DNA from 2 places in the Lysobacter sp. HA35 genome. Region 2 is predicted to be linked to the other one. Evidence: predicted binding sites of a transcription regulator. Region 2 holds the regulator's gene; the other holds the start of a gene.
The links. The regulator FliA, encoded in region 2, starts transcription of late flagellar genes. The targets are predictions, from matches to a motif close to TAAAGTTTNNCNNNCNNNGGCCGATAA.
Positions count from the first base shown of each region.

Region 1 (4,537 bases), 740 kb from region 2:
TGGCCACGCGGCCGGCGGCGAAGCCGACCATCGCGCCCTGCAGTTCGGCGGCGACGTTATCCAGCGACGCCGACGCCGCGCTGACCTCCTCCACCAGCGCCGCATTCTGCTGCGTGGTTTCCTCGAGCCCGCGCAGCGCGGCGTTGATCTCGCGCATGCCGTGATCCTGTGCGCGCGTGGCCTCGCTGATCGACGCGATGAGCTGCGTGCTGCGGGTCACCGCGTCCAGGATCGCGCGCATCGCACGATCGGCTTCGGTCACGCGTACGCCGCCTTCCGCCACCGCTTCGCCCGACTCGCCGAGCATGCGCTTGATGTCTTTCGCGGACGCGACGCAACGCTGCGCAAGCGCGCGTACTTCCGATGCGACGACAGCGAAGCCACGGCCGCGGTCGCCCGCGCGCGCCGCTTCAACCGCTGCGTTCAGCGCCAGGATGTTGGTCTGGAATGCGATGCCATCGATGACCGCGAGCACGTCCATCACGCGGCTGCTCGACTCGCGGATGCGCTGCATCGTCGCGGTCATGCGATCGACCGCCGCATGGCCGTCGCGCGCGGCGCTGGACATGCCGACAGCCAGCGTGTCGGCCGACTGCGCGTTGCTTGCCGTCTCGTCCACCGACGCAGCGATGCGACCGAGTGCGGCAGCGGTCTCCTCGAGCGCGGCGGCCTGCTGTTCGGTGCGGCGCGCGAGGTCGTCGTTACCCAGTGCGATCTCGCCCGCGCCCGCCGTGATCGACTGCGAGAACGCCTCGACGCGCTTGACCAGGATCTGCAGGTCGTTCGCGAACTGCACCTGCTCGGTCACGTCGGTCGCGTACTTCACGATCTTGTAGGCGCGGCCGGCGCCGTCGAGGATGGGGTTGTAGCTGGCCTGCAACCAGACCGCGCGTCCGTCGCGCGTGCGGCGCTCATAGCGGCCGCTGTCGGCTTCGCCGCGCCCGAGCCGCGCCCAGAACTCGCGATACGCCTTGCCTTCGCGGTCGGCCGCCGGGACGAACATGGAATGGTGGCGGCCGACGATGTCCTCGCGGGCGTAGCCCATGGTGTGCAGGAAATTGTCGTTGGCGTCGAGCACCACGCCGCCCAGATCGAACACGATCACCGCCTGCACCTTGTGGATGGCCTGCAGCTGGCTTTCGAAATCGGCGTTGCGGTTGCGCTGCGCGGTGATGTCGGTGGCGAACTTCACCACCTTGATGACGCGACCGTCGGCGTCGAGGATCGGGTTGTAGCTCGCTTCGATCCACACCTCGCGGCCATCGCGCGTACGCCGGCGGAACTGCCCCGAGCGCACGTCGCCGCGCGCGAGCGACGCCCAGAACGCGCGGTACTCGGCGCTCGTGCGTTCGACTGCGTCGACGAACATCGAATGATGCTGGCCGGTGACCTCGGCCGCGGCGTAGCCCAGCAGCGCGAGGAAGTTGTCGTTCGCGCGCAGGATGCGGCCGTCGACCTCGAACTCGATCACCGCCATCGACCGCTCGATCGCCGCGATCTGGCCGCCGGTGTCGATGTCGCGCTGCTTCTGCGCGGTGATATCGCTGGCGAACTTGACCACGCGCACCACGCGGCCGGCGTCGTCGAACAGCGGGTTGTACGTGGCCTGCAACCAGACCTCGCCGCCGCCAGGACGCACGCGCCGGAACTGGCCCGAGACGAACTCACCGCGCGCGAGCGACTGCCAGAACGCGCGGTACTCGTCGCCGGCGGCGATCGCCGGGTCGACGAACATGCGGTGGTGCTTGCCGCGCACGTCCTCCAGGCGGACGCCGAACGTATCGAGGAAGTTCGCGTTCGCATCGAGCACGTGGCCGTCGAGATCGAACTCGATCACCGCCTGCGAGCGTTCGATCGCCGCCATGCGCCCTTCCAGATGCGCGTCGCGGCGGCGCAGGCGCAGATGGGTGAGGAAGCTGCGGGGCTGCGGCGAAGTCGACATCGGCGGACGTCCAGTGGGGAGGGAGGCGACGATCCGTGTACGTACGGAAGGTCGCCGCTCGCGCTATCGACGCATTCAGCGAAAGCTTGAGGGTGCGGATCGGCAATCCGTGCGACCGATCGTCTTTCGTCCCACGGCCGCTGCAGATACCGGCACTGCGGCCGTTACCGGCCCTGTCCGCGGGCCCGTGAAGTGCTCCGCCGTGTCGTTCCGGAGCCGCCATGCTTGCCCCGACTTTCCCCGACAACGAAGCCGGCCGCGTGCATGCGATCGAACGCATGGACTTCGTCGGTCCCGAGCGCGACGAACGCTGCCAGCGTTATGCGCGGCTGGCGCGCGTGGTGATGGACACGCCGATCGCGATGGTGACCATCGTCGGCCCGGACGCGCAGTGGTTCCGCGGCTGCGAAGGCCTGGCGGTGAGCAGCACCCCACGCGCGGTGTCGTTCTGCGGCCACACGATCCTGCAGGACGGGCTGTCCGTCGTACCCGACGCACGCGAGGACGCGCGCTTCGCCGACAACCCGCTGGTCACCGGCGAGCCGCGCATCCGCTTCTACGCCGGCTGCCCGATCGTGCTGCCCGGCGAGCTCGCCGTCGGCACGCTATGCGTCATCGATCGCGAACCGCGTGCGCCGTCCACCGCGCAACTCGATGCCTTCCGCGACCTCGCCGATTGCCTGCGCAGCGAAATGACGACGCTGCTGTCGGTCGCCGACATGAACGACGTCGCCAAGCAGCTCTTCCACCTGTTGCCACGGCACGGCGGCTGAGCGGCTGACGCTGACGCGGCGGTCGTCGCCGGGACTGAGTAATCGATCTCGCGCGACGGCGTTCGCGCAGCCGACACCCCGCTTACGCCGGCGGCGCACTCGCCTGCGTGACTGCCGTCTGCGACGAACGAACACGCGTCCTTTTGCGCAGCGGTGGGTTCTCCGCGGTCGCACGCGTACGTCGACGCGTGGTGCGCAGCGCCTTCTTCGCCGCACGCGACGCCGACGCGGCGCGCTTGCGTGCATCGCGCAGGAAACGCAGCGCCGCGAGTTCCCAACTGCGCCCGTTGCGTGCGCCCGCGGTCATCTGCTGCAGGCGCCCGCTGCGCCAGCCTTCGAGCACCGCCGGGTCGACGTAGGCCTTGCGGCACACCGCCGGCGTATTGCCGAGCACGTCGGCGACTTCGGAGATGACCTGCTTCTCGATCGACGCGAGTTCGCGTTCGCTTGCGTCCTCCGGCACGTCGATCGCGGCGAATTTCTCGATCGCGGCGAGCGTGCCGCCCCAGGTGCGGAAGTCTTTCGCGGTGAACGCTTCGCCGAGCGCCTCGCGCAGGTAGTCGTTGACCTGCGACGAACCGACCGGCTGCGTCGTGCCGTCGTCGTCGAGGTACTGGAAAAGCGACTGCCCCGGAAGCTGCTGGCAGCGCTTGACCAGGTTCACCAGCTGCGCGTCGTCGAGCACGATCTCGTGGTCCAGCCCGGACTTGCCGCGGAACGCGAACTTGGCGCGGCCGCCGCGCAGGAAGCCGACATGCCGGTTGCGCAGCGTGGTCAGGCCGAACGAACGGTTGCTGCGCGCATAGCAGTCGTTGCCGACGCGGATCAGCGTGCGCGCCATGACGGACACCACGATCGCCAGCACCTTGTCGCGCGGGAAACCGGGCAGCGCGAGGTCCTTCGACAACTTGCGACGCAGCTTCGGCAGCGCTTCGCCGAACGCGACGATGCGCTCGAACTTGCCGTCGCCGCGCACCGATGCCCAGTCCGGGTGGTAGCGGTACTGCTTGCGGCCCTTCGCATCGCGGCCGGTGGCCTGCAGGTGGCCGTCGGCGTCCGGGCAGATCCACACGTCGGTATACGCCGGCGGAATCGCCAGCGAACGGATGCGCGCGAGCGTGCCTTCGTCGGTGATCGAAACGCCGTCGGCGTCGACATAGGCGAAGCCCTCGCCCTTCTTGTGGCGACGGATGCCCGGTTCGTTATCGCTGACGTAGACCAGCCCGGCCTGGCGCGCGGCGAGCGCGCCATCGGGGACGGCGGATGCGGGAACACTCATGGCGACCGAGCATCCGCAGGTCCTCGTCAAGGACGCGCCAACCGGTCGAGCGCGTTCAGGCGGTGGCGGGTTCCACGCTCGCGGCGTGGCGTCGCGCGTGGCGCATCGCGATCACCCACGCGCAGGCGAGCACGGTCGCTGCGAGGAAGAACGCGGCGCCCGGCAGGTACACGGGTGCGCTCTTGCCGATGAAGAAGCCGAACGTGGCCGCGTACGTCATCGGCGCGACGATGCCGATCAGGCTTACGAGGCTCATGATCGCGCCCTGCAAGCGGCCCTGCACATCGGCGCCGACTTCGCGCGTCATCAGCGCCTGCGCGGCCGGTTGCGTCACCGCCCAAAGCGCGCTGATCGGCAGGCCCAGATAGAACAGCCACGGCTTGGCGGCGAGGCCGTAGATCGCGAAACCGATCACGCCGCAGGCGAGGCCGATCGCCATCGCGCGTTGTTCGCCGAAGCGCTTGATCATGCGGCCGACCAGCAGCGCGTTGACGATCACGCTGAACACGCCGACCACCGCGAGCACGTAGCTCACGCCCTTCG
Region 1 covers NZ_JBSSDY010000001.1:2,468,545-2,473,081, forward strand. Annotated here, with positions in the region: gene ACVWZN_RS12010 (methyl-accepting chemotaxis protein) at 1-1,942, opposite strand, end outside; gene ACVWZN_RS12015 (GAF domain-containing protein) at 2,164-2,715, shown strand; gene ACVWZN_RS12020 (DNA topoisomerase IB) at 2,798-3,994, opposite strand; gene ACVWZN_RS12025 (TCR/Tet family MFS transporter) at 4,050-4,537, opposite strand, start outside.
Region 1: the regulator FliA is predicted to act here: its motif matches at 2,006-2,032, upstream of ACVWZN_RS12010 (methyl-accepting chemotaxis protein).

Region 2 (4,537 bases):
CGGTGCAGGCGCCGGCTCCGGTCGTCGCGCAGCCGCAGATCGTCACGGTCGCCGCGCCGCCGACGCTGCAGCTGGTCGTCAATCAATCCGAAGACCCGACCATCGTTGCCATGCGCAACGAGCTGAGCTCGATGCGCCAGATGATCGAGCGCCAGATGGGCCAGTTCGGACTCGAGCGCCTGCGCGGTTCGCCGGCGCGTGCACTCGCGTTCGAAACACTGCAGGCCTACGGTATCGACGACACGCTCGCGCAGTCCATCGCGCAGCGCATCGATCCCAAGCTCGAGCCGGCGAAGGTCAAGGCGCCGCTGCTCGCCGAGCTCGCGCGCATGCTCACCATCGCGCGTTCGGAACCGCTCGAAGACGGCGGCGTGTTCGCACTGATCGGCCCGACCGGCGCCGGCAAGACGACCACGCTCGCCAAGCTCGCCGCACGTTTCGCGCAGCGCCACCGCGCACGCGACGTCGCGCTCGTCACCACCGATGTCGAACGCCCCGGCGCGCGCGAGCAGCTGCATGCGCTCGGTCGCAAGCTCGGCATCACCGTCTGCGAAGCCGAAGGCCCCGAAGGCCTGACCGACGCGCTCGACCAGCTCGTCGATTACCCGCTCGTGCTCGTCGACACCGCAGGTTACGCGGCGCGCGACAAGGCACTGCTCAGCCAGGTCACGTGGCTGCGTGCGACGCGCAATTTGCGTTCGCTGCTGGTGCTGCCGGCCAACCTGCAACAGCAGGACATGTCGGAAGCCGTGCGTCGCTACCGCATGGCTGCGCCGGAAGCGGTGGTGTTGACCAAGCTCGATGAAACCGGACGCCTCGGCAGCGCGATTTCCGTCGCGATCAAGCATGGCCTGCCCCTTGCATATACGACGGCGGGCCAGCAGGTGCCGGCCGACCTCGAAGCCGCGGATGCGTCGCGACTCGTGCTCCAGATCGAAAAACTCCGTCGCGCCGCCGACAACCCGCTTGCCACCGAGGAACGCCATGTCGTCGCCTGATCCCATCGCCGCCACGCGCATGGCCACGCCCGCCAACGATGCCGCCGGCCCGGTGCGTGTCATCGCCGTTGCCAGTGGCAAGGGCGGCGTCGGCAAGACCTCGGTGTCCGTGAATCTCGCGATGAGCCTGCAGAACGCCGGCCACCGCGCACTGCTTCTCGATACCGACCTCGGCCTCGCGAACGTCGACGTGATGCTCGGCCTGTCGCCGCGCTTCACGCTCAGCGACGTGTTCGCCGGCCGCTGCGAACTCGCCGACACGCTGATCGAAGGCCCGAACGGCCTGCTGGTCGTGCCGGCCGCCAGCGGCAAGCGCCACATGACCGAACTCACCCCGGCGCAGCACATCGGCCTGGTGCACGCGTTCTCGCAGCTCGATGCACCGATCGACGTGATGGTGGTCGACAACGCCGCCGGCATCGCCGACAGCGTGCTGACTTTCTGCCAGGCCGCGCAGGACGTGATCGTTGTCGTGTGCGACGAACCCGCATCCGTCACCGATGCGTACGCGCTGATCAAAGTGCTGTCGCGCGAGCGCGGCCTCACCCGCGTGCAGGTGCTCGCGAACCAGGTCGGTCACCCGTCCGAGGGCCGCCAGCTGTACGACAAGCTCGAACGCGTGACGTCGAAGTTCCTCGACGTCACGCTCAACTATCTCGGCGCGATCCCGCGCGATGAATGGCTGCGACGCGCGATCCAGCGCCAGGAGGCCGTCGTCGACGCCTTCCCGGCTGCTCCTTCGTCGATGGCCTTCCGCGAGATCGCCAAGCGCGCCGGCCAGTGGCAGACGCCCTCCGGCCCGCGCGGCCACGTGGAGTTCTTCATGGAACGACTCATCCCCACAGCGCGGAGTGCGACGGCATGAGCATGACGGCGACCGCAGTGAAAGCGAATCAATACAAGCAGACGCGCACCGCGAGCGATGGCTTCGATGCCACCGCGGTGGTCGTGCGACACGGCGAACTCGTGCGCCGAATTGCCCATCACCTTGCCGCGCGTCTGCCGGCGAGCGTGGAAGTAGACGATCTCATCCAGGCCGGCATGCTCGGCCTGATCGAGGCGGCGAAGAACTTCCAGGCCGATCAGGGCGCGGCGTTCGAGACGTATGCGTCCATCCGCATCCGCGGTTCGATGATCGACGAGATCCGTCGTGGCGACTGGGTGCCGCGCAGCGTGCATCGCCGCTACCGCGACGTGGTGTCGGCGACGCGCCAGGTCGAACAGGCCAACGGCCGCGCGGCCAATTCATCGGAGATCGCCGAAGTGCTCGGCGTGTCGGTCGACGACTACCACCACATGCTCGAGGACGCCTCGCGCGGCCAGCTGCTTTCGCTCGACGAGCAGATGGACGACTTCGACGGCGAACCGCGCCTTGCGGCCAGCTGCAACGTCACCCCGGCGCGCGAACTCGAACACACCGTGTTCCGCCAGGCGCTCGGCGAAGCGATCGGCAACCTGCCCGAGCGCGAACAGCTGGTGCTATCGCTGTACTACGAGCAGGAAATGAACCTGCGCGAGATCGGCGCGGTGCTCGGCATCAGCGAATCGCGCGTCTGCCAGATCCACGGGCAAGCAATGCTGCGGCTGCGCGGTCGCCTCGGCGATTGGCGCGATACGGCGGCGGAGCACGTCGAGGCGTGAAGTAGCGCGGGTGCGCGAGCACCCGTCAGCATTGCGGCGCATCTACCGGGGCCGACATTGCGACATGTGATGCGCGTCGCAAGCGTGTCGCGTCCCGCGTTGCGACGCGCTGCCTTTGTCTCGCTTCTGAATTTCAGCGCGGCGCCTCAAGAACGCGCTCGCCACGCCGATAGCTCACCTAGGAACGCCCGGAACCCGTCCATGGACAAGAACATCAAGATTCTCATCGTCGACGATTTCTCGACGATGCGCCGTATCGTCAAGAACCTGCTCAACGATCTCGGCTTCTTCGACACCACCGAAGCCGAAGACGGCAACAGCGCGCTCGTCGAGCTGCGCAAGGCCAAGTTCGATCTCATCATCACCGACTGGAACATGCCGGGCATGCCGGGCATCGACCTGCTGAAGAATGTGCGCGCCGATGCGGCGCTGCAGAAGATTCCGGTGCTGATGGTCACCGCCGAAGCCAAGCGCGAGCAGATCATCGAAGCCGCGCAGGCCGGCGTGAACGGCTATGTCATCAAGCCGTTCACCGCGGCGGTGCTGCAGGACAAGCTCGCCAAGATCTTCGAGCGCATCGAGGCCGCGGCATGAACGCGGCCGCTGCCGTCGTTTCCCCCGAACGCGATGCCATCGTCGAAACGCTGCAGTCCGCACTGCGCTCGCTGGAAAGCGGCGACGATGCGGGCTGTCGCGCTGCGATCGACGGCCTCGTCTCGTGGCGCACGCAGCCGCTGGTGCAGGGCCTCGTGCGGCTTGCGCGCGAGCTCTCGGTCGCGCTGGGTGATGACGGTCGCGGCACCGGCGCGGCATCGCTGCCGGACGCGTGCTCGCGCCTCGAGCACGTCGTGCAGCTCACCGAATCCTCGAGCATGCGAACGCTCGACCTGATCGACGAATGCGGTCGACTGCTCAGCGCGCTGCCCGAACCGCAGACCGATGCGCAGCGTGAAGCGCTGGCCGGCCTTCGTTCGCGTTTTTCCGAGATGTCGCTCGCGCAGGGTTACCAGGACCTCACCGGACAGATCATCGTGCGGGTGGTCGAACTCGTGCGCGCGGTACATGCGGGCCTTGGCGATATCGTCGGCACGCAGCACGAGCCGCTGCATCTTCATTCCAATCGCGGCCACGGCCCGGCGATCGCCGGCGTCGATCCCACGCCCGCCACGCAGGACAACGCCGACGAGCTGCTGTCCGCGCTGGGCCTTTGATTCCAGGGACCTGACGTCATGAGCGGAAGCGACGGCATGACCGAGATCTGCGCGGACTTCCTCGTCGAAGCCCGCGAGATCGTCGAACAGCTCGGCGAACAGATGGTCGTGCTCGAGCGCGCGCCGGAAGATCGCGACGCGCTCAACACCGTCTTCCGTGGTTTCCACACCATCAAGGGCGGCGCGGGCTTCCTCGACTTCCCGCCGATGGTGACGCTGTGCCACGCCGTCGAGGATCGTCTCGACGTCGCGCGCAACGGTTCGATGCCGCTCGACGGCTTCGCGTTCGACGGCGCGCAGCAGGCGATCGACCTGCTTGCCGACATGCTCGAATGCGTCGCACAAGGCCGTCCGTTGCCGACCGTGCCGCAGATCCTCATCGACAGCATGCATGTCGACGGCCATGGCGGTGCGCATTCCGGTGCCGCGCCCGTCGTCGCCGCGAGCGATCTTCCCGACAATCTCGACGAGCTCGATTTCGATTCGCTGCTCGATGCGTTTCATGGCAAAGGGGCGCTTCCCGGCGCCGTGGTGGTGTCCGAAGCACCGCCGCCGGCAGCGGTCGCCCCCGCGCCTTCTCCCACGCAGGTCGCACGTCCGGAGCCGACATCCGGTGGACGTCGCAGCCCGGCCGCGAACGACGCCGGTGAAACCACCGTGCGCGTCGACGTGCGTCGTCTCGATGCG
Region 2 covers NZ_JBSSDY010000001.1:1,724,018-1,728,554, forward strand. Annotated here, with positions in the region: gene flhF (flagellar biosynthesis protein FlhF) at 1-998, shown strand, start outside; gene ACVWZN_RS08610 (MinD/ParA family protein) at 985-1,863, shown strand; gene ACVWZN_RS08615 (RNA polymerase sigma factor FliA) at 1,866-2,639, shown strand; gene cheY (chemotaxis response regulator CheY) at 2,841-3,233, shown strand; gene ACVWZN_RS08625 (protein phosphatase CheZ) at 3,230-3,850, shown strand; gene ACVWZN_RS08630 (chemotaxis protein CheA) at 3,869-4,537, shown strand, end outside.